Linked DNA regions of Actinoallomurus bryophytorum. Each later gene encodes a partner of the first gene's protein in a complex. Links are inferred from orthologs where the notes say so. Each region holds a gene or a part of one and is shown on either strand. Other genes may lie near its edges.

Region 1 (14,809 bases):
GGCGTACGGCGCGACGGCGAAGGGCGGGGGCAGGCCCGACGGGACCGGACTTGGCAGGCACAACCTTGCGGGTTTGACGAGCGCTTCTTCGCAGGCCGGGCATATGAGCCCGTGCGGTATGCCGCAACCGGCGCACGGCTGGGGAAGTATCAGGTCGAGTGCTGCGGTGAGAACGCTCATGTTCGGTGAGCCTGCCCCGCCAGGGGATTGAGCGCCAGTCCTGTCCACAGCTTGTGGAAAACCTTCGGGGGTTGACGCGGAGGTGCAGGCGGGGGCGGATCTCAGGCTCGGCATGGCTCTCCACTGGGGATCCACGATTGGCACGGCTCTATACCCGGGATCGCGATGCGTACCACGTACCACGTCTGCGCCGCGCGCCCGTACCGCCGCGCGCCGGTACCGCCGTGCGCCGGTACCGCCGTGCGCCGCGTACCGCCGTGCGCCGCGTACCGCGTCTGCGCCGCGACCGCGTACCGCGTCTATGTCGCGCGGCGCGCACCGCGTCTGCGCCGCGTGCCGCTTGCGCCATAGCGCGTCTGTGCCGCGCGACCGCGTACCGCCTCTGCGCCGCGACCGCGTACGGCGTACGGCGTCTGTGTCACCCGCCGCGTAGCGCGTCTCTGCCACATACCGCGTAGCGCGTCTGTGCCGCGTCGGGATGGGGCCGATTGCAGGTCCGGACCTGACAGCGGAAGTGGGACCTGGGGCGGCTGCGAACGTTCGACACGCCGGAGGTGTCATGTCCCCGGATAAAGGTGGATTCGGCTACCCGGGGTAGTCGAATACCGGCACCGCCGCCCAAGATCGGCGAAGGTCCACCGGCACAGGCTGCGACGGAACCTGCGCATTGAGCGAAACGTCTCGAACCTCCCGACAATACTGACCAGGTCGTACGTGGAACGTGACACATCCCACGCCCTGGCCCCCATCCGGAGGGTCTAAGCGGCAGCGGTGGGACCGAAACCAGGCCCCCCAATGACTATCCGTGTTTTTTCTGGGGGTCCCCACCTGACATTCGTGGCGTAAGGGGTTAGCGTTCCTGACATGACACCCGCCCGGGTCCGTGGTTGCGCCGAGTCTCAACCGGCCCGGCAAGCCGATGCCAGCCGCAGGCGAAACGGCCCACGTAAGGCGACTTCTCGTCGACCGATCACGGTGCGGCTTAGAAGTAAGACCTGCCTCACCGGGGGATCAGATGTCCTCCGGACCGGGAGAAGAGCAGTAGTGGCGAAAGCGCCGCGAGACTCTCCGCAGGCGGATGTGGGGACGAAGACCAGGTCGGCCGGGCGGGTGTTGCCCCCGTTTGATCGCAACTGAATCAGGAACAAGGGAGTGTCGAGCCCGGCTCCCCGTGTCGGGTGCTCTTGAATACCGGGAGGAGGGGGGTCCCCGTGGACATCATCGTGAAGGCCCGCCATACGGACGTCAACGATCGATTCCGTCGTCATGTGGACACCAAGCTTGCCAAGGTCGAGAAGCTGGATCCCAAGGTCATCAGGGTCGACGTGGAGGTTTCTGAAGAGCACAACCCTCGTCAGTCCGACACCCGTGAACGCATCGAACTCACCATCGTCTCCCGTGGCCCCGTGATCAGGGCCGAGGCCGCGGCCGACGACCGCTACGCGGCACTCGACATGGCCCTCGGCAAGCTCGAGGGACGGCTGCGGCGCATGTGCGACCGGCGCAAGGTCCACCACGGCAACCACGGTCGCGCCAGGCTCGCCTCGGCGCTGGCGCCGGATCCCGACGACATTCCAGTTGGCGCCGAGCCGAACCAGCCGGACTCCGTCCCTGCCGCGGCTCCGGCCGCCACCGAGACCGTCGAAGCACCGCGATCATGGGACGAGGACACGTACGCCCCGCCCCTGGGCGACGACATCGTGCCGATCGCGATGGAAGGCGACGGTCCGGTCGTTCTGCGGGAAAAAGCGCACAAGGCCGACCCCATGACCATTGACCAGGCTCTCTTCGAGATGGAGCTGGTCGGTCACGACTTTTATCTCTTCCGTGACAAGGAGAGTCTGCGTCCGAGTGTCGTATACCGGCGCCGAGGCTGGGACTATGGGGTGATCCGTCTAGTCGAGGAGTGACGCTGCGCTTGCGCCGCGCCATGACCTCGACCAATCTGGTCCCAGGCGCGACCCGCGGTGGGTCGTGCCTGGGACCACACGGTCGTTGATCTCACCCCCGCGACACGCCCAGGATCCCCATGGGCCGGCGCACCGTTTGGAGGAGGAGTTGAGCGAGGCTCCGCAGACTCGTGACACCGTGGCCGGTGACCCTATCCGTGTCCTCATCGTCGATGACCACGCCCTGTTCCGTCGTGGCCTGGAGATGGTTCTCGACGACGAGGACGGCATCGAGGTCGTCGGCCAGTGCGGCGACGGCCAGGAGGCCGTGGAACAGGTGGGTGACCTGGTACCGGATGTCGTACTCATGGACATCCGAATGCCCCGCCGCGGTGGCATAGAGGCATGCACATCCATCAAGGACCAGGTGCCGAGCGTCAAGATCGTCATGCTCACGATCAGCGACGAGGAGGAGGATCTCTTCGAGGCGATCAAGGCAGGCGCCACCGGATATCTGCTGAAGGATGTCTCGATCGACGAGGTCGCCGACGTCGTACGCGCGGTGCATGACGGCCAGTCGTTCATCAGCCCGTCGATGGCGTCCAAGTTGATCACCGAGTTCGCCGTCATGGCCAAGCGCGGTGACGAACGTCAGCAGCAGGTGCCGGCACCCAAGCTGACCGATCGCGAGATGGAGGTCCTCCGCCTGGTGGCGCGAGGCCTCGGCAACCGAGAGATCGCCAAAGAGCTGTTCATCTCGGAGAACACGGTCAAGAACCACATCCGCAACATCCTTGAGAAGCTCCAACTGCACTCGCGGATGGAGGCCGTGGTCTACGCGGTACGCGAGAAGCTCCTCGAAATCAGCTGAATCAGCCGAATCAGCTGAGGTCGGCAGCGGGTGGATCGAGCCACCCGCGGCTCAGGCCGCGGCCTGAGAACCCCAGACAACCGGCGCGGCGCTCGTCAGCGCCGCCATGCCCCCCTGTAGCGATCCACGCCACGCGAGTGAGCCGTCGCCGCCCGGCGGCCACGACGGGTCGGATGACCGACACCGACTCAAGCGAGGAGCCGGCCGGGCAAGAGCTGACTGGATGGGGAGTTGCCCGGGAGTGCCTCGAGTGAGAGTCGGCTGGGGGGCTGACTGACGTCGGCTTGGTACGGCGCGGAGGCGGTACGTGGCAGCGCCGTCGGCGAGCTCCGTCTTAGATCAACGGAACGTGACGCTGAGGGCGAATACACGGCCCCTGGGTACGTGCGGTGACCATTGCTCTGTCGCCGAGGTTGAGCCGCAGCACCGCGAGACCAGCCCCGCGCCCGCGCGACATGGCAACTGTTCATCGACCGACAGCGCGCATCGAGGGGCGGGCGATGTGAGCCGGGTAGGTCCCGCGTGCAGCTCTGTTCCGGGTCACCAAGCCCAGGACAGGCCGTTTGAGGGCTTCGTCAGGTGATTGGACCGTGCGGTGGCGCGGTCTTGGGACGTGTGCGAGACGGGTGGCTGTTCCTCGGGCGGGCAGTCCCGCGCTATCGGGGGGCGGGCAGGAGCGGTTCCTGCGTTCCTGGTTCTCGCGGCGGGCCGTTCGTGATGTCTCGCTGTTGGAATGCCGCACCGGTCCGGGTCACCAGGCCCAGGGGCAGGCCGTTTGAGGACTCTGTCAGGTGGGTGGACCGTGCGGTTGCGGTCTCGGGGCGTGTACAAGGCGGGTGGCTGTTCCTCGGGCGGAGAGTCTCGCGCTATCGGGGGCGTGCGGCCCGAGCAGGTTCCCGGCCAAGGTGGTCGGCACCGCTTGATGATTCCGTATCCCGAATGCCGCACTGGTCCGAGCAACCACGTCCAAGAGTGCGGCCGCCCGAGGACCGGCCGGCTGGACGGACCAGTGATGGCCGCGCGTACTCGGCCGACGCAGACAAACAGCCCTCCGACGGCCACCGTCCGCAGATATCAGCCCAGGCGGAGAGCGACGGCCGCGACCTCGGCCGCGGGCGTCTGTGCAGGTCGGCGCTACTCGAGCGATACCCCGCGCGTCAGTGGCGTGGCTCGGTGTCAGCGGAGGGCGGCGGTCAGTGGTGCGGCGAGTGCGGGTGGGTCGAGGAGTTCGACGCGGACCGCGTCGCAGCCGACCCATTCGGCCGCCTCGCGTAGGGCCTCTGCCAGGTAGGTCATCGCGCGTTCGGCCTTGGCGGGGGTGTTCACCGCCGCCGGCTCCAAGGAGACCTTGCGGGCGATCAGGGTGGTGCCCTCGCGGGCCGGGTCCACTCGGCCGATCAGGCGGCCGCCGGCCAGCAGGGGCATCGTGAAGTAGCCGTGGACGCGCTTCGGCTTCGGGACGTAGGCCTCCAGGCGGTGGTCGAAGGCGAACACGCGCTGGGTGCGTTTGCGGTCCCAGACCAGTGAGTCGAACGGGGAGAGCAACGTCGTTCGGTGCCGGCCGCGCGGGGGCTCGGCCAGCGCCTCGGGATGGGCCCAGGCGGTGCCGTTGGTCCAGCCGGAGACGGTGACCGGCACCAGGCCGGTGGCCTCGACCACGCCGTCCACCTGGTCTCCGCGTACCCGCACATAGTCGGCGAGGTCGGCCCTTGTCGCCACGCCCAGGGCACGTCCGGCCCGGGTCACCAGGGTCGTGACGCACTCGTCGTCGGACAGGTCCGGCTCGCGGAGGGCGGCGGGGATGGCACGCTCCGGGAGGTCGTACACGCGGCGCCAGCCGACCCTGCGGGTGCAGACCACCTCGCCCGTGGCCAGGAGGTATTCCGCGGCGATCTTGTGGTCGGTGCGGTCGAACCACTCGCCGCCCTTTTTGGCGCCGCCGAGCCCGGTCGCGGTGAGCGGCCCGTCGGCACGCAGGCGCGCCAGGACCTCCTTGCACGCCTGCTCCGGCGTGCGGTGCCAGTGCTGCCCGCGCTCGACGTACGCGCGCCGCCGGAACGCGTAGAGCGGCCAGTCCTCGATCGGCAGCACGCACGCGGCGTGCGACCAGTATTCGAACGCCGCCGTGCCGTTCCAGTAGGCGTGCTCGACCGAGAGACGGCCGACCGCGCCCAGGCGTGCGTACGCGACCAGCTCGTGGGAGCGCGCCAGCACCGAGATCGTGTCGAGCTGTACGGCCCCAAGATGCCGAAGCGCACCGAGCGCCCGGCGCGCGCCTGGATCACGGCGCAGACCGCCACCATGGGACGGGGTGACGACACGCCCGAGGAGACCCTGGGCGCGAAGTTGGATCCGGCGTGCCTGCTCGGAGGAGAGCTCTAGGGGAGGCATGACCCGAGAGTAGAGGGCGCCACCGACAGAAAGACGGCCGGTGACAAGGGGAGGATCAGCCGTGGGGTTTGGTCGTGGCCGGGTCAGTGGCGATCTCGGGACCGCCCGACTCGCCGCGGGCGGCGGTCAGCTCCGAGTGGTGCCGTTCCTCAGGCTCGACGCGGGGGCCGTCCATGATGACGTCGTCGAAGATACGCACGGCCGCGGCGATGATTCCGCCGACCGCGACGATCCCGAGTCCGATCCAGAACAGCCACCATTTCGGATGGGGCACCAGTGCGGCACCTCCGACGCCGAACCCGATCCAGATCACGATGACCGCCAGCCATGAGCTGGCCCGGCCTGCGTGTGAGTTCTGGGCCATGCGTCCCTCCCCGCGGGATTACGCGCGTAGTCGTGCGGACGAATTGTCACACGCCCGTCGCTCAACTTTGTACACGATCGTTTGACACGATCATGGCAAACCCTGACGCGGTCGCGGACAACCCGGGTCTCGTGATAGTGACGGTTGTCCCGCTGTACGGTTGGACTCGCCTACGATGACACCGTACGGGTCGTGTATGCGCCGTCGGACACGACCCCCGGCGATACCACGAACGCTTCGAGGAGCTCCCGAGAGTGCCAGTAGTCATCGACAAGATCCTTCGCGCCGGCGAAGGCAAAGTTCTGCGTAAGCTCAAGCGGATCGCCGACCAGGTCAACTCGATCGAGGAAGACTTCGTCGACATGAGCGACGCGGAGTTGCGCGCGCTCACCGATACTTACAAGGAGCGCCTCGCCGATGGCGAGAGCCTCGACGATCTGCTTCCCGAGGCATTCGCCACGGCCCGTGAGGCGGCCAAACGCACCCTGGGCCAACGTCACTTCGACGTTCAGGTCATGGGTGGCGCGACGCTGCACATGGGCAACATCGCCGAGATGCGGACCGGTGAGGGCAAGACCCTGACCTGTGTGCTTCCCGCGTACCTCAATGCGTTGGCCGGGGAGGGCGTGCACGTCGTCACGGTCAACGACTACCTGGCCAAGCGCGACGCCGAGTGGATGGGCCGCGTGCACCAGTTCCTCGGGCTCGAGGTCGGGGTGATCCTGGCCGACATGACGCCGGACGAGCGCCGCAAGGCCTACGAGGCCGACATCACGTACGGCACGAACAACGAGTTCGGCTTCGACTACCTGCGCGACAACATGGCGTGGAGCCTGGAGGAGTGCGTCCAGCGCGGCCACAACTTCGCGATCGTGGACGAGGTCGACTCGATCCTCATCGACGAGGCGCGGACCCCGCTGATCATCTCCGGCCCCGCCGAGCAGAACTCCAAGTGGTACACCGAGTTCGCCAAGATCGTGCCGCGGCTCAAGAAGGCCACGGACGGTCCCGAGGGCGAGGACGGCGACTACCAGGTCGACGAGAAGAAGCGCACCGTCGGCATCCTGGAGACCGGGGTCGAGAAGGTCGAGGACTGGCTCGGCATCGACAACCTGTACGACTCGGTCAACACGCCGCTGGTGAGCTTCCTCAACAACGCGCTGAAGGCCAAGGAGCTCTACCGCAAGGACAAGGACTACATCGTCAACGCGGGCGAGGTCCTGATCGTCGACGAGTTCACCGGTCGAGTCCTGCACGGCCGCCGCTACAACGAGGGCATGCACCAGGCCATCGAGGCCAAGGAAGGCGTGACGATCAAGGACGAGAACCAAACTCTCGCCACGATCACGCTGCAGAACTTCTTCCGCCTCTACGACAAGCTCGGCGGCATGACCGGTACGGCGCAGACCGAGGCGGCCGAGTTCAACAAGATCTACAAGCTCGGGGTCATCCCGATCCCGACCAACAAGCCGATGATCCGTGAGGACGTCTCCGACGTCGTCTACAAGACCGAGCAGGCCAAGTTCGAGGCCGTGGTCGAGGACATCAAGGAGCGGAACGACAAGGGCCAGCCGGTCCTGGTCGGCACCACCTCGGTGGAAAAATCCGAAAAGCTCTCGCGGATGCTCAAGCGTCGCGGCATCCCGCACGAGGTGCTCAACGCCAAGCAGCACGAGCGAGAGGCCATGATCGTCGCCGAGGCCGGCCGTAAGGGCGGCGTCACGGTGGCGACCAACATGGCAGGTCGAGGCACCGACATCACGCTCGGCGGCAACCCCGACCACATCGCCGACCAGGCGCTGCACGCCCAGGGCCTCTCGCCGCTCGAGACTCCGGAGGAGTACGAGAAGGCCTGGCCCGAGGCGATCGAGAAGGCCAAGCAGGCGGTCAAGGAAGAGCACGTCGAGGTCGTCGACGCCGGCGGGCTCTACGTGCTGGCCACCGAGCGGCACGAGTCGCGGCGCATCGACAACCAGCTGCGCGGCCGTTCCGGCCGTCAGGGTGACCCGGGCGAGTCGCGGTTCTACCTCTCGCTCGAGGACGACCTGATGCGGCTGTTCAACTCGGCACGCGTCGAGGCGATCATGACCCGGCTCAACATCCCGGACGACGTGCCGATCGAGTCGAAGATCGTTTCCAACGCCATCCGGTCCGCGCAGCACCAGGTGGAGCAGCAGAACTTCGAGATCCGCAAGAACGTCCTGAAGTACGACGAGGTCCTCAACCGCCAGCGTAAGGTCATCTACGCCGAGCGCCGCCGGGTCCTCGAGGGCGCCGACCTGCACGACCAGATCGAGCGCATGATCGACGAGGTCGTCGCGGGCTACGTCACCGCGGCCACCGCCGACGGCTTCCCCGAAGAGTGGGACCTGGAGAAGCTCTGGAAGGCGTTCAAGCAGCTCTACCCGATCTCGATCAGCTCCGACGACCTGATCGAGGAGGAGGGCGGCCAGTCCGGCCTCACCGCCGAGGTGCTCACCGAGAAGATCACCGCCGACGCTCAGGCCGCCTACGTCACGCGCGAGGAGGAGCTGGGCGCCGAGGTCCTTCGTGAGCTGGAGCGCCGCGTCATCCTGTCGGTCCTGGACCGCAAGTGGCGCGAGCACCTCTACGAGATGGACTACCTCCAGGAGGGCATCGGGCTGCGGGCCATGGCTCAGCGCGACCCGCTGGTCGAATACCAGCGCGAGGGTTACGACATGTTCACCGCGATGCTCGAGGGCATCAAGGAGGAGTCGGTCGGCTACCTGTTCAACCTCGAGGTGGAGATCGCCGACGAGGAGCAGCAGTCGGCCGTCGCCGGCGTCGGCGCGGCCCCGGTCCAGCTGACCGACACCGCCGAGACGGCAGAGACCGCCGAGGACACCCCCGAGATCGTCGCCAAGGGCCTGGACGAGTCCAGCCGGCCGCAGGGCCTGAGCTACAGCGCCCCCACCGTCGACGGCGAGGGTGGCGTCGAGACCCACACCGACAACGGCGAAGACGCCTACGTCGGGGTCTCGCGCAACGACCCCTGCCCCTGTGGTTCGGGCAAGAAGTTCAAGCGCTGCCACGGTGACCCGCGAAACAGTTGATCGTGTAGCACCGCAAGACCGACCGGCCCCGGGGGATCCCCCCGGGGCCGTCGGCGTCTCAGAAAGAAAAAGGGAACAGGACGGCGTGATCGCACCAAGTACCTGATGACCGACGCATCCGCGCCGAGAGGAGAAACGGTGGCGATCAAAACATCTCCAGGCGCCGGGGAGGTGCACGACAGCAGGACGATCAGCGCGTCCCTCACGGACCCGGAGAGGTTCGCCGAGATCTTCCATCGGCACTGGGACGAGATACACCGCTACATCGCGCGAAGGCTGGGTCCGGAGCCGGCCGAGGACGTTGGCGCCGAGACCTTCACCGTCGCCTTCCGCAACCGCGGGCGCTACGACCTGACGAGGACGGACGCCCGGCCCTGGCTGTACGGCATCGCGACCAACCTCATCGGCCAGCACCGCCGGGCCGAACGCCGCCGCCACCGGCTACTGGCGCGGACCGGCGCGGACCGGGTGAGCGCGTCCTTCACCGACAGCAGCGACGCACGGGTGACCGCGGAGCGACTCGGCCCCCGCGTCGCCTCGGTGCTGGCCGGTCTGCCGGCCGGCGAGCGTGACCTGCTCCTCCTGATCGCCTGGGCGGACCTGACGTACGAGGAGGCCGCGGAAGCGCTCGGCGTGCCCATGGGCACGGTCCGGTCGCGCCTCCACCGCGTCCGCAAGAAGATCCGCCGGGCGTTCGGCGACATCGACCCGACATCTCTTCGGGAGGCACCGGAATGAACGACCAGGAGATCGGGCTCGTCCGCCGCGCCCGTCCGGCCGGCCCGCGGTCCGACCCCGCGGTGAAGGCGCGGGCATGGGCCCGCCTGCACGCCGAGTTCGACGCGCCGCCGGCGCGGACCGGCCCACGGACGCCGCGCCGGCACGTCGCCTGGCGGCTCGCGGCCGTCGGGGTGGTGGCGGCCGGTACGGCCGTGGCGGTCGCCGTGACCCAGACCGGCCGGTCCACGCCGCCGATGACGCTGACACCGGGTGACGGCCGGCCCGCCCGCGTGCTGGAACTGGCGGCTCAGCAGGTCGAGCGGCAGACGGTCCCCCGGCCGAGGCCGGACCAGTGGGTCTACAGTCCGCAGCTCAAGAACTGGGCCATCGCCCCGGGCAACACGATCGGGACGCTGAGAGGCAAGGTCAAGGTCGAGCAGTGGTGGAGGTTCGACGGCAGGGAGATCGCGTCCTCCACGCAGGGCTCACCGCTGGAGACGCAGGACGTCCTCCGCCCGGGAGAAAAGCTCAGGCCCCGGCGCGGTCACGGAGCCGTGTCCGGCCCCGCGATCTGGAGGAGTTCGCCACGCGCGCTCTATGACTACGTGGCCACGCTGCCCACCGACCCGGTCGCACTGCTCGCGAAGATCCGGCACGACACGAAGGACTCCGGGAACGGCCGGAGGAGCTTCGGGCGGATCGAACAGATCCTCGATGACGACAAACTCGTCCCGCCGAAGACGAACGCGGCGCTCTACCGGGCCCTCGCCAGGATTCCCGGCGTCACGGTCGTCCCGGGAGTGAAGGACCTGGCCGGGCGTCCCGGCGTGGCGGTGACCCGGGCCGACCAGGGCAGTCTCCAGCAGATCATCCTGGACCGGAAGACGTATCGCTTCCTCGGCGTACGGATGACCCTCACCGAGGACGAGATCTTGAAGGGGAAGGTCTGGCGACACGCAGGTGAGGTGCTGAACGACTCGGCGGACCTGGACGGGCGCGTGGTCGACGGTCCTGGACAGCGCTGAACGCGAGGGCCTTCCCTCCGGGGGAAGGCCCTCGCGGCTCTCATCCGGGTGGCACGGTCGTCTCGACGGCGGCGCACCGCCATCGGCCCCGTTCGTGCTCCAGCCGCAGGGCCAGGGCCTGGACGCGATGCCCGAAGGTCGCGACCACCGCGACCTCGGCCACACCTGGTGCGGGCTCGCAGACCCGGAGCCGGCTCAGCTTCGGCGCGGCCCGGCCCGGGACGCGAGCGGCGAGGGACTCGAGCCGCTCGAACAGCGACGGGGTCGTGCGCCCCGCCAGATGGTGGTAGGGCCGCACGCCGGCCAGTACGTCCAGGACGAGCTGGGCGATCAGCCGCGCCTCGGCACGTAAGGCCGTCGGCCGGTCCGGGCAGCCCTCGCGTACGACGCCGAGCACCGGCCGGGGCACGCGCCCGGGTGGAGGGCCGGAGTCCAGGGCGACCGCCAGGGACCCGTACACCGCGATCCCCATCGGGACCTGCCCGCCGTACGGGATGAGCCGGATCAGGGCCGGGCGGCGTACGGGTGGTCGTTTGCGCATCGCGAACCTCCGGAGGTGACGGCCGCCACGCGGCGGCAGCCACAAAGAGGGCTCAGAGCGCGAATTGATACGTCGTGGCCGGATGCGGACAGGTCACGGCCGGGACGAGACCCGGCACCTAACGGCCCCGGGCCGGCGCCCGGGGCCGTTCACATGCGTCCGGGCCGAGGGCGGCTCAGAAGTCCAGCTCGACCCCGTGTCCCACGTCGCCCCCGCCGGGGTCATCACTGAAATACCTCGTGACGACCGCCAGCCACTGCCCGTTGACGAGCCGGTAGCCCACCGCCTCATCGCTGTCGGCGCCGCTGAGCACGGTGTGCCAGCAGTTGCCGGGCGGCTCGACGAAGGAGGGGTACTCCTTCTCGTAGAGGAAAAAGCAGTCGCTGTGTTCAGCCGACTACTTACGCATACGAGATGCGGACCGAAAGGTTCAGCGCCTGCTTCGGCAAGGGTCGGCCCCGGGCACGGCACGGCTGGCGTCGAGATGCGGGCGGCCGGCGACTCGGCAGTCCGGGCACGTCAGGGCCGGGACGAGACCCGGTTCCGCCTCGGGATCTCCAGAGCGCTGTGCAACTGGTAGCGGTCCGCCCGGTACGTGGACACCGCGAGCTCGACGCAGGTGCCGTTCATGAACGACCGTCGCTGCAGCAGGAGCACGGCGCTGCCGCGGGCCAGGTCGAGCAGGCGTGCGTCGGCCACGTCGGCGATGCCGGCCTCGATGGTCTGCTCGCCGGCGTCGAAGATGATCCCGAAGCGCGTCTCCAGCACGTCGTACAGCGACGCGTCACTGAGCGGGCTGTCCGGCAGGCCCGGGGCGACGGTCACCGGGATGTGGGAGCGCTCGACGGCCATGGGCTCGCCGTCGGCGGTGCGCAGGCGTTCGATCACGTGCACCCCGGTGCCCGGCGGGACGTCGAAGATCCGGGCGAGGTGGGCGTTGGCCGGCGTGGTGCGGCGGTCGAGGTCGCGAGCGCCGGGCTCGAGGCCACGGGCGCGCATGTCCTCGGTGAACGAGACGAGGCGCAGCGGCATCTCGATCTTGGGTCGGGCCACGAAGGTGCCCTTGCCCGGCACGCGGTACAGCCGGCCCTCGGTGACCAGATGATCGACGGCCTGCCGAACCGTCATCCGCGACAGCCCGAACCGCTGGCACAGCTCCCGCTCGGACGGGATCGGAGCGTCGACCGGTAGTTCGGCGTCCTCGATCAGGTCGAGGAGGATCTCCCGGAGCTGGAAGTACTTGGGCACGGGGCTGGTCGGATCGATCTTGCCCATTGGGTACCTCTGGCAGCAGAGTCGGGGAGTGAAGTATGGTTCATACTGGTCTAGTCCGGACTAGACCACACGTCCAGTTAGCGTGTCAATGCAGGTCAGGGCTACGAAGGCGTAACGACGCGATCACAGTCTGCCCGGTGACCGCAAGCAGGCACGGCCCGGACGGACAAGCCGTACGGCACACGGCGAAGGAGATCCCATGACCACCCGGATGCGTACTGAGATCGGTGAGCAGGGCACCGCGCTGCGCGAGACCCTCGACGCGCTGTTGCCCCGCGTGGCCGAGGTGGGCATCCTGGGCCGCGAGACCCGGCAGGTGCTGTTCATCGCGCGCGGTTCCTCGGACAACGCGGCCGTCTACGGCAGCTATCTGATCCAGACCCAGGCCGGGCGGCTGGCCACCCTCGCCTCGCCGTCGATCGCGACCACGTACAAGAAGAAGATCGACCTCTCCGGCGTGCTCGCCGTGGCGATCAGCCAGTCGGGCAAGACCGAGGAGATCGTCGAGACGCTCGACTGGGCCGCCGACTGCGGCGCGCGTACGGTCGCGGTCACCAACGGCGAGGGTTCGCCGCTGGCCGAGGCCGCCCAGCTGGCCCTGGTCACCCGGGCTGGCGACGAACTGGCCGTGCCCGCGACCAAGACCTACACCACGCAGCTCGCGGCGCTGGCCGTCCTCGGCATCGGCCTGGGCGCCGAGGTCGACATCGCCGACCTGCGCCGGGCGCCCGACGAGGTCGACCGGCTGATCGCGGCGACCGAGGCCGCGGACGCGCTGCCCGAGATCGTGGAGGAGCTCGCGGGTGTGCCCGGCGCGGTCGTGTCCGGACGCGGCATGGCCTACGGCACCGCGCTGGAGTTCGCGATCAAGCTGAAGGAGGCGTGCTACCTGCACGCCATGGGCCTGTCGTACGCGGACCTGCTGCACGGGCCGATCGCGGTCGTGGACGACGACACCCCCGCGATCGTCGTGGCGGCCGACTCCGGCCCGACGCTGCCCGCCGCGGTCGCGCTGGCCGAGCGGGTCACGGCGGCGGGCGCGAAGGCGTACGGCATCGGCGGCGGCCGTATGCTGGCCGGTGCGTCCACGCGTGCGCTCCCCGGTCCGGACCTGCCGGAGTGGGTCGCACCACTTGCCTTGATCGTGCCCGGTCAGCTGATCACCGAACGGCTGGCCCGCAGGCTCGGGATCGATCCCGACATGCCGCGCGGCCTCGGCAAGGTGACGCAGACCGATTCGTAATGGGGGAGTTCGCAATGGCCGAGCGCCGTGTCACGGTCCAATCCGAGGCGGGGCTGCACGCCCGTCCCGCCGCTCTGTTCGTCCAGGCCGCCACGAAGGCGCCGATGGACGTCGCCGTCGGCCGGCCGGACGCCGATCCGGTCAACGCCAAGAGCATCCTGTCCGTGATCGGGCTCGACGTGCGCCACGGCGAGGAGATCGTGATCATCGCCGAGGGAGACGGGGCGGACTCCGCCCTCGACGAGCTCGCCGCGACGGTGACCGCGAGCGGTGCCTGACCGCCTGAGTGGTCTCGGCGTCAGCCCCGGCATCGGAGCCGGACCGGTACGCGTGATCGCGGGCGCCGTGCCCGAGCCACCTGCGGGCGAGCGTCACCCCGGCGACGCCGCCGCCGAGACCGGGCGCGCGCTCGGCGCCCTCGAAACGGTCGCCGCCGACCTGGAAGAACGCGGCACGAAGGCCGGTGGCGAGGCACAGGACGTGCTGACCGCCCAGGCCATGATGGCCCGGGACCCGGGCCTGGCCGAGCTCGCCGGACAGAAGATCGCCGGCGGCTCCTCGGCGCCGCGTGCGGTGCACGAGGCGTTCGGGGTGTTCCGCGAGATGCTGGCCGGCGCCGGCGACTACCTCGCCGCACGCGTCGCCGACCTGGACGACATCCGCGACCGGGCGATCGCCGTCCTCCTGGGCGTGCCGATGCCGGGCATCCCCGCTTCCGACCAGCCGTTCGTGCTGGTCGCACGCGACCTGGCCCCGGCCGACACGGCCCTGCTGGACCCCGCGAAGGTCGTCGGCTTCGTCACCGAAGAGGGCGGCCCGACCAGCCACACCGCGATCCTGGCCCGCTCGATGGGCGTACCCGCGGTCGTCGCCTGCCCCGGCTGTACGGCGCTGGCCGAGGGCACCGTCGTGCTGGTCGACGGCGTCTCCGGAGAGGTACGCCCCGGCCCGTCCGCCGACGAGGTGGAGCGGGCACGCTCGGCCGCGGCGGCGCGTACCGCCGCCCTCACCGTCACCGGACCGGGCACGACCGCGGACGGTCACGCGGTGCCCCTGCTGGCCAACGTGGGCGGCCCACAGGACGTGCCCGCCGCGCTGGAGTACGGAGCCGAGGGCGTCGGCCTGTTCCGCACCGAGTTCCTGTTCCTGGACCGTACGACGCCGCCGGGGGAGGAGGAGCAGGAGGCCGCCTACCGTGCCGTGCTGGAGGCGTTTCCGTACGTCGTCGTACGGACC
Region 2 (14,312 bases), 310 kb from region 1 along the record:
TACGCCGAGGTCCCAGGGAACGTCGCGCAGGAGATCATCGCCAAGGCGCGCGGCGAATAACGCCCGAGCCGAGTGACTCAACCAGCCACATTCACGAAATACGTACGTCGCAGGGCGTCAAGAGAGATTCAAGGAGACACCAGTGGCCAAGGCCAAGTTCGAGCGGACGAAGCCGCACGTAAACATCGGCACCATTGGGCACATCGACCACGGGAAGACCACCCTTACCGCGGCGATTACCAAGGTGCTCCACGACAAGCACCCTGACCTGAACCCCTTCACGCCCTTCGATGAGATCGACAAGGCACCGGAGGAGCGCGAGCGGGGTATCACGATCTCGATCGCTCACGTCGAGTACCAGACCGAGAAGCGTCACTACGCCCACGTCGACTGCCCGGGTCACGCCGACTACATCAAGAACATGATCACCGGCGCTGCCCAGATGGACGGTGCGATCCTGGTCGTGGCGGCGACGGACGGCCCGATGCCGCAGACCAAGGAGCACGTGCTCCTGGCCCGCCAGGTCGGTGTCCCGTACATCGTCGTGGCGCTCAACAAGGCCGACATGGTCGACGACGAGGAGATCCTCGAGCTCGTCGAGCTCGAGGTCCGCGAGCTGCTGTCGGAGTACGAGTTCCCGGGCGATGACGTCCCCGTGGTCCGCGTCTCCGCGCTCAAGGCCCTTGAGGGCGACGCCGAGTGGGGCTCGAAGATCGTCGAGCTCATGGACGCCTGTGACGAGAACGTCCCGGAGCCGGTTCGTGAGACCGACAGGCCGTTCCTGATGCCGATCGAGGACGTCTTCTCGATCACCGGTCGCGGCACGGTCGTCACCGGCCGCATCGAGCGTGGTGTCGTCAACGTCAACGAGACCGTCGACATCATCGGCATCCAGGAGAAGGCCACCACGACCACCGTCACCGGTGTCGAGATGTTCCGCAAGCTGCTCGACCAGGGCCAGGCGGGCGACAACGTCGGCCTGCTCCTGCGTGGCATCAAGCGCGAGGACGTCGAGCGTGGTCAGTGTGTCATCAAGCCGGGCACCAACACCCCGCACACCGAGTTCGAGGCTCAGGTCTACATCCTGTCCAAGGACGAGGGCGGCCGGCACACGCCGTTCTTCAACAACTACCGCCCGCAGTTCTACTTCCGCACCACGGACGTGACGGGCGTCGTCCACCTGCCTGAGGGCACCGAGATGGTCATGCCGGGCGACAACACCGAGATGCGTGTCGAGCTCATCCAGCCCATCGCGATGGAGGACAGCCTCCGGTTCGCGATCCGCGAGGGTGGCCGCACCGTCGGCGCCGGCCGAGTGACCAAGATCATCAAGTAGTACCCGCGGCGCGGCGGTCGGAGCTCCCGGAAACGGGCCCGGCCGCCGCACCACGACTCCCGACTTAACGGGATCTTCGCGGGAGACGCGAGAGCGGCTCACGCGGGGTGTAATCCAGCGGCACCTAGGAAGCAAAGGACACCGAGGCCACAATGGCGGGACAGAAGATCCGCATTCGGCTCAAGGCCTACGACCACGAGGTCATCGACACTTCGGCGCGAAAGATCGTCGAGACGGTGACGCGCACTGGCGCCAAGGTCGCCGGCCCGGTGCCGCTGCCGACCGAGAAGAACGTGTACTGCGTCATCCGCTCGCCGCACAAGTACAAGGACAGCCGCGAGCACTTCGAGATGCGTACGCACAAGCGCCTGATCGACATCATCGATCCGACGCCCAAGACGGTCGACTCGCTCATGCGGCTCGATCTTCCGGCCGGTGTCGACATCGAGATCAAGCTCTAAGGGCATCCAGAGATGAGCAAGCAGAGAAAGGGCGTTCTGGGCGAGAAGCTCGGTATGACCCAGGTCTTCGACGATGAGGGCCGGATCGTTCCGGTAACCGTCGTCCAAGCTGGGCCGTGCGTCGTCACCCGAGTGCGTACGCCGGACACCGACGGCTACTCCGCCGTCCAGCTCGGCTACGGCCAGATCGACCCCCGCAAGGTCAACAAGCCTCTTACCGGGCACTTCGACAAGGCCGGCGTCACGCCGCGCCGTCACGTCGTCGAGCTGCGCACCGAGGACGCCACCGAGTACGAGCTCGGCCAGGAGATCACTGTTGAGGTCTTCGAGGCCGGGCAGCGGATCGACGTCACCGGCCGCAGCAAGGGCAAGGGCACCGCGGGTGTCATGAAGCGCCACGGCTTCAAGGGCCTCAGCGCCTCTCACGGCACCCAGCGCAAGCACCGCTCACCCGGTTCGATCGGTGGCTGCGCGACGCCGGGTCGCGTGTTCAAGGGCCTGCGCATGGCCGGCCGCTACGGCAACACGCGGACGACCGTGCAGAACCTCACCGTGCACGCCATCGACGCCGACAAGGGACTGCTCCTGATCAAGGGCGCGGTTCCCGGCCCGAACGGCGGCCTGATCCTGGTGCGCAGCGCCGCGAAGGGGGCGAAGTAAGTGACCAGCAAGCTCGAGATCGAGCTCGCCCCGGAGATCTTCGACGCCAAGGTCAACGTGCCGTTGATCCACCAGGTCGTCGTGGCGCAGCTCGCCGCGGCGCGGCAGGGCACGCACAAGACCAAGACCCGCGGCGAGGTCTCCGGCGGTGGCAAGAAGCCGTATCGGCAGAAGGGCACCGGCCGGGCCCGTCAGGGTTCGACGCGCGCCCCGCAGTTCGCCGGCGGTGGCATCGTCCACGGCCCGCAGCCGCGCTCGTACGTGCAGAAGACGCCCAAGAAGATGAAGGCCGCCGCGCTTCGCGGTGCCCTGTCGGACCGGGCTCGTCACGGCCGCGTGCACGTGATGTCGGCCCTGGTCGAGGGCGACACGCCCAAGACCAAGGACGCGGTCACCGCGCTGCGCTCGATCAGCGAGGCCGAGAAGATCCTGTTGGTCCTCGACCGTGAGGACAGCGTGAGCTGGCTGAGCATCCGCAACGTCGCCGAGGTGCACGTGCTGATGGCCGACCAGCTCAACACGTACGACGTGCTCTGTAATGACGAGATCGTCTTCACCGAGCAGTCGTACCGGGCCTTTCTCGCCAAGGCGCTGGGTCAACACAGCGTCGACCACGTCGGTGGGAAGGAGAAGGCCAAGTGAGCAGGATCACCGACCCGCGCGACGTTCTCATCGCACCCGTCATCTCTGAGAAGAGCTACGGACTGCTGGACGAGAACAAATACACGTTCGAGGTTCGCCCGGACGCCAACAAGACCCAGATCAGGCAGGCCGTTGAGTCCGTCTTCGGGGTCAAGGTGACCGGCGTGAACACGCTCAACCGGTCGGGTAAGCGCAAGCGCACCCGGTTCGGTTATGGCAAGCGCAAGGACACCAAGCGGGCCATCGTGAGCCTGGCCGAGGGTGAGCGGATCGAGATCTTCGGAGGCGCGGTCTCATGACCCTCTCCTCCGTGGCGTACGGCTCCCGTGAGGGAGCGCAGGTGCGCGACCTCCGGACCCCGAGCATCGCGGAGGGCCGGTCCGGATCGGTAAACCGTCCGAAGACAGACAAGGGATGAACGAAAAAGATGGGCATCCGTAAGTACAAGCCGACGACTCCCGGTCGCCGCGGTTCGAGTGTGGCCGACTTTGTCGAGGTCACCCGGACCGAGCCGGAAAAGTCGCTGGTGCGTCCGCTTCCCAAGAAGGGCGGCCGTAACGTTCACGGCCGTATCACCACCCGGCATCAGGGCGGCGGTCACAAGCGGGCGTACCGGGTCATCGACTTTCGGCGCGCCGACAAAGACGGCGTGCCGGCCAAGGTCGCGCACATCGAGTACGACCCGAACCGCACCGCGCGGATCGCACTGCTGCACTACGCCGACGGGGAGAAGCGCTACATCCTCTGCCCGACCGGTGTGAAGCAGGGCGACCGCGTCGAGAACGGTCCGACCGCCGACATCAAGCCGGGCAACTGCCTGCCGCTGCGCAACATACCGACCGGTACGGTCGTGCACGCGATCGAGCTTCGGCCCGGTGGCGGCGCCAAGCTGGCCCGTTCGGCCGGCTCCGGCGCTCAGCTGCTGGCCAAGGAGGGCAAGTACGCCACGCTGCGTATGCCCTCGGGCGAGATGCGGATGGTGGACCTGCGCTGCCGCGCCACGGTAGGTGAGGTCGGCAACTCAGAGCAGTCCAACATCAACTGGGGCAAGGCCGGCCGCATGCGGTGGAAGGGCAAGCGCCCGACCGTCCGCGGCGTCGCGATGAACCCGATCGACCACCCGCACGGCGGTGGTGAGGGCAAGACCTCAGGTGGCCGTCACCCGTCCAGCCCGTGGGGCCAGCCAGAGGGTCGCACCCGGAAGGCGAACAAGCCGTCCGACCGGCTCATCGTCCGACGTCGTAGCAAGAAGAAGCGGTAGGAGTTGTCCGATGCCACGTAGCCTCAAGAAGGGCCCGTTCGTCGATGACCACCTGATCAAGAAGGTGGACACGCAGAACGAGAAGGGCACCAAGAACGTCATCAAGACGTGGTCGCGGCGCTCCATGATCGTGCCCGACATGCTCGGTCACACGATCGCCGTGCACGACGGCCGCAAGCACGTCCCGGTGTTCATCACCGAGGCGATGATCGGCCACAAGCTTGGAGAGTTCGCCCCGACGCGGACGTTCAAGGGCCACATCAAGGACGACCGCCGCAGTCGGCGCGGCTGACCGTAAGTATCGAGAGCGAGGAAACAGCGATGGAAGCCAGGGCCCAGGCGCGGTACGCCCGCGTCACGCCCAGAAAGGCCCGCCGCGTGGTGGACCTCATCCGCGGTATGCAAGCCGCGGAGGCTCAGGCGGTGCTGCGGTTCGCCCCCCAGGCTGCGAGCGAGCCGGTGTACAAGGTGCTCTCGAGCGCCATCGCCAACGCCGAGCACAACGACAAGCTCGACGCCGACACGCTCTGGGTGAGCCGGGCGTGGGTCGATGAGGGCCCGACGCTCAAGCGCTACCGCCCGCGTTCGATGGGGCGTGCGTACCGCATCAACAAGCGCACCAGCCACATCACGGTCGTGGTCGAGTCACGGCCCGAGGGCAACAAGGCCGGCGCCGGCAAGAACGCCGGGAACACCGGCCGTAAGCAGACGAGGAGGACCCGCTAGTGGGGCAGAAGGTAAACCCGCACGGGTTCCGACTGGGCATCACCACCGACTTCAAGAGCCGGTGGTACGCCGACAAGCTGTACAAGGACTACGTCAAGGAAGACGTGTCGATTCGCCGGATGCTGACCCGCGGCATGGACCGCGCGGGCATTTCCAAGGTCGAGATCGAGCGCACCCGTGACCGCGTCCGCGTCGACATCCACACCGCGCGTCCCGGCATCGTGATCGGCCGCCGGGGTGCCGAGGCCGACCGCATCCGCGGCGACCTGGAGAAGCTGACCGGCAAGCAGGTCCAGCTGAACATCCTCGAGGTCAAGAACCCCGAGATCGACGCGCAGCTCGTCGCGCAGGGCGTTGCTGAGCAGCTGTCCAGCCGAGTCGCGTTCCGCCGTGCCATGCGTAAGGCGATCCAGAGCGCCATGAAGAGCGGCGCCAAGGGCATCAAGGTGCAATGCGGCGGCCGCCTCGGCGGCGCCGAGATGTCACGCTCGGAGTTCTACCGCGAGGGCCAGGTGCCCCTGCACACGCTCCGCGCCGACATCGACTACGGCTTCTACGAGGCGCGTACGACCTTCGGCCGGATCGGTGTGAAGGTCTGGATCTACAAGGGTGAGGCGCCGACGAGCCGCGCCGAGCGCGAGGCGCAGGCCGCCAAGGAGCGTGCCGCCGGTGGCGGCGGTCGCCGTGAGCGGCCGCAGCGCCGTGGCGGCGGCGGCGGTGGTGGCGGCGGCGAGCGTGGCGGCGGCCGTGGCGGCCGTGGTGGCGAGCGTGGCGGCGACCGCGGTGGCCGGCAGCAGCAGGCCCCCGCGAGCGCGCCCGCCGAACAGCAGCAGGCGACTGAGGCGGCTGCGCCGTCCAGCGCGGGTGAGGGGAGCTGAATTACCAATGCTGATCCCTCGCAGGGTCAAGCACCGCAAGCAGCACCACCCGAAGCGGCGTGGCAAGGCCAAGGGCGGCACCAAGGTCGTCTTCGGTGAGTTCGGCATCCAGGCCGTCGAGGGTTCGTACGTGACCAACCGGCAGATCGAGGCCGCACGTATCGCCATGACCCGGCACATCAAGCGTGGCGGAAAGGTGTGGATCAACATCTACCCCGACCGTCCGCTGACCAAGAAGCCCGCCGAGACCCGCATGGGTTCCGGTAAGGGCTCGCCGGAGTGGTGGGTCGCGAACGTCAAGCCCGGACGAGTGATGTTCGAGCTCGCCGGCGTCCCGGAGGAGCTCGCTCGCGAGGCGCTTCGCCGCGCGATGCACAAGCTCCCGATGAAGTGCAAATTCGTGAAGCGTGAAGTGGGTGAGGCGTGATGGCCAGCAACAGCCTTACCGCCGACGATCTGCGGTCTCAGCCCGAGGAGGAGCTGGTCACCAAGCTGAAGGAGGCCAAGGAGGAGCTGTTCAACCTCCGCTTCCAGGCGGCTACGGGCCAGCTTGAGACTCACGGACGGCTGCGCGAAGTGAAGCGGGAGATTGCCCGCATTTACACAGTGATGCGGGAGCGGGAGCTCGGCATCGTCGTGCTGACCGAGGAGCCCGCGGAGGAGTCCACCGATGAGTGACCAGAACACCGAGACGCGGAGCTACCGCAAGATCCGTGAGGGTCTGGTGGTCAGCGACAAGATGGACAAGACCGTTGTGGTCGCCGTCGAGGACCGTGTCAAGCACGCGCTGTACGGCAAGATCATTCGCCGTACGACAAAGTACAAGGCGCACGATGAGTCCAACGCCTGTGGCATCGGCGACCGGGTCCGTTTGATGGAGACCCGTCCGCTGTCCGCCACCAAGCGCTGGCGCGTCGTGGAGATCCTTGAGAAGGCCAAATAGTTGGCAGTCGCGCCGAGCGACTGAGGATCGAATCCGCCAGGCTCAACTGAGAACCGGCGAGAATAAACAGGAGTTGACGTGATCCAGCAGGAGTCGCGACTCAAGGTCGCCGACAACACGGGTGCCAAGGAGATCCTTTGCATCCGGGTTCTCGGCGGCTCGGGTCGGCGCTATGCGGGCATCGGCGACATCATCGTCGCGACCGTGAAGGACGCCCTTCCCGGAGCAGGCGTGAAGAAGGGTGATGTCGTTAAGGCCGTCGTCGTGCGCACCCGCAAGGAGCGCCGCCGTCCCGACGGCTCCTACATCCGCTTCGACGAGAACGCGGCTGTGCTCATCAGGGACGGCGGAGACCCGCGCGGTACGCGCATCTTCGGGCCGGTCGGCCGGGAGCTGCGCGACAAGAGGTTCATGCGCATCATCTCGCTCGCGCCGGAGGTGCTCTGATGAAGATCAAGAAGGGCGATGACGTCATCGTCATCGCAGGCAAGGACAAGGGCGCGACCGGCAAGGTCATCGCCGCCGACCCCAAGCGTGAGCGCGTGGTCGTCGAAGGCGTGAACATGGTGAAGCGCCACACCAAGGAGACGAACCAGGGACCGCGCGGCGCCAAGGAGGGCGGGATCGTCACCAAGGAAGGTGCGATCCACGTCAGCAAGGTGGCGCTCGCCGAGGACGGCAAGCCCACCCGCGTCGGTTACCGCATCGACGACGACGGCGCGAAGGTTCGTATTTCGCGCCGTTCCGGTAAGGACATCTGATGACTGCGGACACGACCACACAGGCAACTCCGAAGCCTCGCCTCAAGCAGCGCTACCGCGACGAGATCGCCAAGGCGATGCGCGAGGAGTTCGGCTACGCCAACGTGATGCAGATTCCCGGGTTGACCAAGGTGAAGGTCAACATGGGTGTCGGTGACGCCGCCCGCGACTCGAAGCTCATCGAGGGCGCGGTACGCGACCTGACCACCATTACCGGGCAGAAGCCCGCCGTGGCCCACGCGAAGAAGTCGATCGCGCAGTTCAAGCTGCGCGAGGGCATGCCGATCGGTGCGCACGTGACCCTCCGCGGTGACCGCATGTGGGAGTTCCTCGACCGGCTGCTCTCGCTGGCCCTGCCGCGTATCCGTGACTTCCGTGGCCTGTCGCCCAAGCACTTCGACGGCAACGGCAACTACACGTTCGGGCTCACCGAGCAGGTGATGTTCCACGAGATCGACCCGGACAAGGTCGACCGTCAGCGCGGTATGGACATCACGATCGTGACCACCGCGACGACCGACGACGAGGGCCGGGCGCTTCTGCGGCACCTGGGCTTTCCGTTCCGAGAGAACTAGCCGGCGGCCGTCGCCGGGTTCGGCGGCGACCGTCAGTTATGAGGAGATTAGATGGCGAAGAAGGCTCTGATCGCCAAGGCGAACCGGAAGCCCAAGCACAGCGTGCGCGCCTACACTCGGTGCTCGCGCTGTGGGCGTCCGCGCGCGGTCTACCGCAAGTTCGGCCTGTGCCGGATCTGCTTCCGGGAGATGGCGCATCGCGGCGAGCTGCCCGGCATCACCAAGTCCAGCTGGTAAGGCCGGCTGAGCACTGCGGCCGACCAGCATTTCAATAATGACCAACCGGGTGCCTGAGCAAGGCATCCACGACCACGTCGAAGGTCCGTCACGTGCCAATCACGTACGGAAACCGCGGCGAGGAGGGCCCAGTAGGCCATGACGATGACCGACCCGATCGCAGACATGTTGACGCGTCTGCGGAACGCGAATTCGGCGTACCACGACACCGTGAACATGCCGTACTCGAAGATCAAGGCGCACATCGCCGAGATCCTCCAGCAGGAGGGTTACATCTCGGGATGGAGCGTCGAGGACGCCGAGGTCGGCAAGAAGCTTGTGGTCGACCTCAAGTTCGGCCCGAGCCGTGAGCGTTCGATCGCCGGACTCAAGCGGGTGTCCAAGCCGGGCCTGCGGGTCTACGCGAAGAAGGACAACCTGCCGAAGGTCCTCGGTGGTCTCGGCGTCGCGATCATCTCGACGTCTTCTGGCTTGATGACCGACCGGCAGGCCGGCCGTAATGGTGTGGGCGGGGAAGTCCTCGCCTACGTTTGGTAAGGGGAGGGAAACAGCATGTCGCGCATCGGACGTCTGCCCATCCCCGTCCCCGGCGGCGTCGACATCAAGGTCGACGGCCAGGTGGTCACGGTCAAGGGGCCCAAGGGCGAACTTCAGCACACGGTGGCCCGGCCGATCGAGGTCGTCCAGGAGGACGGCAACGTGAAGGTCGGCCGCCCCAGCGATGAGGGACCGGTCCGTGCACTGCACGGTCTGACCCGCACGCTGATCAACAACATGGTCGTCGGAGTGACGCAGGGATACAGCAAGACGCTGGAGATCGTCGGCGTCGGCTACCGCGTCCAGGCCAAGGGCAGCAACCTCGAGTTCTCCCTTGGCTTCAGCCACCCGATCACGGTGGAGCCGCCGGCGGGCATCACCTTCCGCGTCGAACGGCCGACCCAGTTCGTGGTCGAGGGCATCGACAAGCAGAAGGTCGGCGAGGTCGCCGCGAATATCCGCAAACTGCGCAAGCCCGACCCGTACAAGGGCAAGGGCGTGCGTTACCAAGGCGAGCAGATCCGCCGCAAGGTCGGAAAGGCTGGGAAGTAGTCGTGCCTGTGAGCAAGACTCAGGTCCGGAAGCGGACCTCGGCGCGCGCCGCGTCGCGGTCCCGCCGGCACCTGCGCGTCCGCAAGAAGATCCAGGGCAGCGCCGAGAGGCCGCGCCTGGTCGTAACGAAGTCGGCGCGGCACATGTCCGCGCAGATCATCGACGACATCGCCGGCCGTACGCTGGTGTCCGCGTCGACGCTCGACTCCACGCTCCGTACGGACGAGGGCGACAAGACGGCCAAGGCACGCAAGGTCGGCGAGATTCTGGCCGAGCGCGCCAAGGAGGCCGGCATCGGCAGCGTGGTCTTCGACCGCGCCGGGCACCGATACCACGGTCGCATCGCGGCTCTGGCCGACGGTGCGCGCGAGAGTGGGCTGGAGCTCTGATGGCCCGCTCGCAGCAACTGATGGACGAGAAGAGGAACCACTAATGGCAGCACCACGTCGTGGCGGCGGCGAGCGGCGCGACCGGCGTGATGATCGCCGGGGTGGCGCCGACAAGGGCCAGTCGTACATCGAGCGTGTCGTAGCGATCAACCGTGTCGCGAAGGTCGTCAAGGGCGGCCGCCGCTTCAGCTTCACCGCGCTGGTCGTGGTGGGCGACGGCAACGGCACCGTGGGTGTCGGCTATGGCAAGGCCAAGGAGGTGCCCGCGGCGATCGCCAAGGGTGTCGAAGAGGCCAAGAAGCACTTCTTCAAGGTGCCGCGTATCCAGGGCACCATCCCGCACACCAGCCAGGGTGAGGAGGCCGCGGGAGTCGTACTCCTGAAGCCGGCCAGCCCCGGTACCGGCGTCATCGCGGGTGGCCCCGTGCGCGCCGTGCTGGAGTGCGCGGGCATCCACGACGTCCTGTCCAAGTCGCTGGGCTCCTCCAACGCGATCAACATCGTCCACGCGACGGTGGCCGCGCTGAAGCAGCTCAACCGGCCTGAGGAGATCGCGGCCAAGCGCGGCCTGCCGATCGAGGACGTCGCCCCCGCCGCCATGCTCAAGGCTCGCGCGGCCGGGAGCGAGGCTCGCCAGGAGGTCGGCTCATGACCAACCTGAAGATCACTCAGGTGAAGTCGCAGATCGGTGGCAAGCAGTACCAGCGTGAGACGCTGCGCACCCTGGGGCTCAAGCGGATCGGCCAGAGCGTCGTCCGCGAGGACCGCCCCGAGGTGCTCGGGATGATCCAGACCGTACGCCACCTGGTCACGGTCGAGGAGGTTGACTGATGGGAGCGGAGACTCCGCTGCGGCCGCACCACCTGCGGCCCGCACCGGGCGCTCACAAGTCCAAGACCCGTAAGGGCCGTGGCGAGGCGTCCAAGGGCAAGACCGCCGGACGCGGCACCAAGGGCACCAAGGCACGCGGTTCGGTGCCGGCCGGGTTCGAAGGCGGTCAGATGCCTCTGATCCGCCGGGTTCCGAAGCTCAAGGGCTTCAAGAACCCCTTCCGTGTCGAATACCAGGTCGTCAACCTGGGACGACTCGCCGAGCTCTACCCTGAGGGTGGCGAGGTTACGCCGGACGATCTGGCGGCGAAGGGCGCAGTGCGCTCGGGCCGTCCGGTCAAGATTCTCGGCACTGGTGACATCTCCGTAACGGTGCAGGTCAAGGCGCATGCCTTCTCCGGTTCCGCCAAGGAGAAGATCACGGGTGCCGGGGGCAGCATCGAAGAACTGTGAGCACAAGCCCTTGTGGGAATCGCCCCCGCCAGTACCCGGCGGGGGCGTCAGCCCATGCAAGGGCTGTTAGAGTTCGATCGGCGGCTATCGCCGTCGCCTACCATCGACCGGGGCCCGTCTGTGGCCATTGGCCGGAATTCGCGCAGGAGGAATGGTGCTGACCGCGTTCTCTCGGGCGTTCCGAACACCCGACCTGCGCAAGAAGCTTGTCTTCACGCTCTTCATCATGGCGGTGTTCCGGCTGGGTTCCCAGCTGCCGGCGCCAGGCGTGAACACAGGTGCCATCCATCGCTGTGTCGATGTGGCGACCAAGGGTGCCAACGGCAATATTTACGGGTTGGTCAACCTGTTCAGTGGCGGTGCGCTGCTGAAGCTGTCGATCTTCGCGCTGGGCATCATGCCCTACATCACCGCGAGCATCATCCTGCAGCTGCTGACCGTGGTGATCCCGCGTCTGGAGGTCCTCCGTAAGGAGGGTCAGGCCGGCACCACGAAGATCACGCAGTACACGCGTTACCTGACGATCGGTCTGGCGATCCTCCAGGGCACCGGCATCGTCGCCATGGCGAGCACCGGCAACCTGTTGCAGGGCTGCACCGAAGAGCTTCTGTGGAACAAGAGCTGGTTCACCATCGTCACGCTGGTGATCGTCATCACCGCGGGTACGTCGGTGATCATGTGGCTGGGCGAGCTGGTCACGGACCGCGGCATCGGCAACGGCATGTCGATCCTGATCTTCACCCAGGTCGTCGCCGTCTTCCCGAGCGAGTTCTGGAACATCTACAAGACCAAGCACGGCTTCGTCTTCGCGATCGTGCTGCTGGTCGGTGTGGCGATCGTCGCCGGTGTGGTGTTCGTCGAGCAGGCTCAGCGCCGTATCCCGGTGCAGTACGCCAAGCGAATGGTCGGCCGCCGGATGTACGGCGGCACGTCGACCTACATCCCGCTCAAGGTCAACCAGGCCGGTGTCATCCCGGTCATCTTCGCCTCGTCCCTGCTGTACCTCCCGCAGCTCGTGGTGCAGATGTGGCACAGCACCAACCCGGTCAGCACCTTCATCTCGAAGTACCTGGTCAAGGGTGACCACCCCATTTACATGGGCATCTACTTCGTTTTGATCATTTTCTTCACGTACTTCTACGTCGCGATCACGTTCAACCCGACCGAGGTCGCCGACAACATGAAGAAGTACGGCGGCTTCATCCCCGGGATCCGGCCCGGCCGGCCGACCGCGGAGTACCTCGACTACGTGCTGACCCGTATCACCGCACCGGGCGCGCTCTACCTGGGGCTCATCTCGCTGATCCCGATGATCGCGTTCGGGCTCATCGGCGCCAGCCAGAACTTCCCCTTCGGTGGCACGAGCATTCTGATCATGGTCGGTGTCGGGCTGGACACGGTCAAGCAGATCGAGAGCCAACTCCAGCAACGCAACTACGAGGGCTTCCTGCGGTAGTGCGAATCGTGCTCGTGGGCCCCCCCGGAGCGGGCAAGGGGACACAGGCCCAATTCATCGCATCGCACCTGTCGATCCCGAAGATTTCGACAGGTGACATTTTCCGCGCGAACGTAAGCGGAAACACCCCTTTGGGGCAGAAGGCCAAGGAGTACATGGACCGTGGTGACCTCGTCCCGGATGAGGTCACCATCGCCATGGTGAGGGACCGCCTGGCCGAAGACGACGCGCAGGAGGGATTCCTGCTCGACGGCTTCCCGCGCAACGTCCCGCAGGCGGAGACGCTCAAGAAGATCCTGTCCGAGATGGACCGCAAGCTCGACCTCGTGCTCGAGCTGGTGGTCGACGACGACGAGGTCGTACGCCGGCTGTCGGGCCGCCGTACCTGCCGTAAGTGCGGCCGGATCTGGCACGTGGCCTTCGACCCGCCGACCAAGGACGGCGTCTGCGACGTCTGCGGGGGAGAGCTGTTCCAGCGCGACGACGACCGCGAGGAGACCATCAGGCATCGTCTGGAGGTCTATCAGGAACAGACCGCACCTCTTGCGTCGTTCTACGCGGATGAGGGCATCTTGGTGGGCCTGGACGCCACTGGGCCCGTCGAAGAGGTCACGGAGCGGGCGCTCGCCGCGCTCCGCCGGTTCGCCGCCTGACGGACCGGCACGCACGGAGCGCCCACGCGGTCATCCTCGAACCAACCCCTGACCCAGGTGCGGAGCGACAGAGTGTGGAAGAAGCGTAAGCCGGCCATCCAGATCAAGTCGCGGGACGAGCTCGCGGTCATGCGCGAGGCCGGTCTCGTCGTCGGCCGTACCCTCCAGCGGCTCACCGAGGCGGTCCGGCCGGGGATCACCACCGCCGACCTGGACGCGATCGCGGAGGAGTCCATCCGCTCCCAGGGCGCGACACCCTCGTTCAAGGGCTACCACGGCTTCCCGGCCAGCATCTGCACCTCGATCAACGAGGAGATCGTGCACGGCATCCCGAGCCCGGGCAAGGTCCTGCACGAGGGCGACATCATCTCCATCGACTGCGGTGCGATCTTCGACGGCTGGCACGGCGACTCGGCGGTGACCGTCCCGGTCGGCGAGATCACCCCCGAGCTCCGGCGGCTGATCGAGGTCTGCGAGGAGTCGATGTGGCGCGGCATCGGCGCGGGCGTGGCCGAGGGCCGGCTGAGCGATATCGGTAATGCGGTCGAGACCTATGTGCGTGCCGAGGGCGACTATGGCATCGTCGAGGAGTACGTCGGCCACGGGATCGGTACCGAGATGCACATGGACCCGCCAGTGCCCAACTACGGCGAGGCCGGTTATGGGCCAAGCCTGGTCCCCGGCATGTGCTTCGCGGTCGAGCCGATGATCAATCTGGGTACGGCAGCGACCCTGCTTCTCGACGACGAGTGGACCGTCATCACCGATGACCGGCGCTCTTCGGCGCACTTCGAGCACACCTTCGCCGTCACCGAGGACGGCCCGTGGGTGCTCACCGCACTCGACGGCGGCGCGGCACATGGTTACCGGAGCCGCGACGAGAGGATCAAGGATGGCGCTCAATCCTGAGATGCGGGCCTCCGACGCCGACCGCGACCGGGTCGCGGCGGCGCTGAGAGAGC

The links.
Region 2: the proteins of secA (region 1) and secY are in contact, whole or in part, in a crystal structure (PDB 3DIN), measured with the Thermotoga maritima proteins. The link is inferred for Actinoallomurus bryophytorum from one-to-one orthologs. Residues at the interface, in WP_004082002.1 of Thermotoga maritima: Glu261, Ala262, Arg263, Lys300, Ala301, Arg302, Thr303, Ile304, Ile305, Leu323, Tyr324, Asp325, Pro326, Val329, Ser330, Tyr333, Ile336, Lys340, Phe345, Val349, Glu363, Phe364, Tyr374, Ser375, Gly376, Gly377, Glu393, Ile395, Thr482, Ser483; in WP_004081795.1 of Thermotoga maritima: Glu108, Gly109, Glu110, Glu111, Ala236, Glu237, Arg238, Arg239, Ile240, Thr241, Ile242, Gln243, Tyr244, Ala245, Arg246, Arg247, Val248, Thr249, Gly250, Arg251, Arg252, Val253, Tyr254, Gly256, Ala257, Ser258, Thr259, Tyr260, Leu261, Pro262.

The regions. Positions count from the first base shown.
Region 1 is NZ_VFOZ01000001.1:4,163,310-4,178,118, forward strand. Bases 5,571-8,969 are described here. They hold secA (preprotein translocase subunit SecA), read left to right. Parts: upstream 5,571-5,949; coding sequence 5,950-8,769; downstream 8,770-8,969. Other genes in these bases: FB559_RS19705 (HGxxPAAW family protein), read right to left, coding at 5,571-5,695; FB559_RS19715 (RNA polymerase sigma factor), read left to right, coding at 8,908-8,969. In the rest of the region: FB559_RS43985 (ComF family protein), read right to left, coding at 1-180; hpf (ribosome hibernation-promoting factor, HPF/YfiA family), read left to right, coding at 1,392-2,090; FB559_RS19695 (response regulator), read left to right, coding at 2,239-2,940; FB559_RS19700 (winged helix-turn-helix domain-containing protein), read right to left, coding at 4,117-5,331; more of FB559_RS19705, read right to left, coding at 5,387-5,570; more of FB559_RS19715, read left to right, coding at 8,970-9,507; FB559_RS19720 (CU044_5270 family protein), read left to right, coding at 9,504-10,514; FB559_RS19725 (Rv3235 family protein), read right to left, coding at 10,555-11,055; FB559_RS43990 (hypothetical protein), read right to left, coding at 11,231-11,368; FB559_RS19730 (GntR family transcriptional regulator), read right to left, coding at 11,575-12,330; FB559_RS19735 (SIS domain-containing protein), read left to right, coding at 12,530-13,573; FB559_RS19740 (HPr family phosphocarrier protein), read left to right, coding at 13,588-13,851; ptsP (phosphoenolpyruvate--protein phosphotransferase), read left to right, coding at 13,844-14,809. UniProt on the Escherichia coli protein: Required for protein export, interacts with the SecYEG preprotein conducting channel.
Region 2 is NZ_VFOZ01000001.1:3,852,400-3,866,711, forward strand. The notes cover bases 10,645-13,546. They hold secY (preprotein translocase subunit SecY), read left to right. Parts: upstream 10,645-11,395; coding sequence 11,396-12,697; downstream 12,698-13,546. Other genes in these bases: rpmD (50S ribosomal protein L30), read left to right, coding at 10,645-10,789; rplO (50S ribosomal protein L15), read left to right, coding at 10,789-11,241; FB559_RS18315 (adenylate kinase), read left to right, coding at 12,697-13,350; map (type I methionyl aminopeptidase), read left to right, coding at 13,423-13,546. Outside these bases: fusA (elongation factor G), read left to right, coding at 1-60; tuf (elongation factor Tu), read left to right, coding at 143-1,336; rpsJ (30S ribosomal protein S10), read left to right, coding at 1,489-1,797; rplC (50S ribosomal protein L3), read left to right, coding at 1,810-2,457; rplD (50S ribosomal protein L4), read left to right, coding at 2,458-3,099; rplW (50S ribosomal protein L23), read left to right, coding at 3,096-3,398; rplB (50S ribosomal protein L2), read left to right, coding at 3,527-4,360; rpsS (30S ribosomal protein S19), read left to right, coding at 4,371-4,652; rplV (50S ribosomal protein L22), read left to right, coding at 4,682-5,086; rpsC (30S ribosomal protein S3), read left to right, coding at 5,086-5,964; rplP (50S ribosomal protein L16), read left to right, coding at 5,972-6,391; rpmC (50S ribosomal protein L29), read left to right, coding at 6,391-6,642; rpsQ (30S ribosomal protein S17), read left to right, coding at 6,635-6,907; rplN (50S ribosomal protein L14), read left to right, coding at 6,986-7,354; rplX (50S ribosomal protein L24), read left to right, coding at 7,354-7,668; rplE (50S ribosomal protein L5), read left to right, coding at 7,668-8,243; and 8 more genes. UniProt on the Escherichia coli protein: The central subunit of the protein translocation channel SecYEG. Consists of two halves formed by TMs 1-5 and 6-10.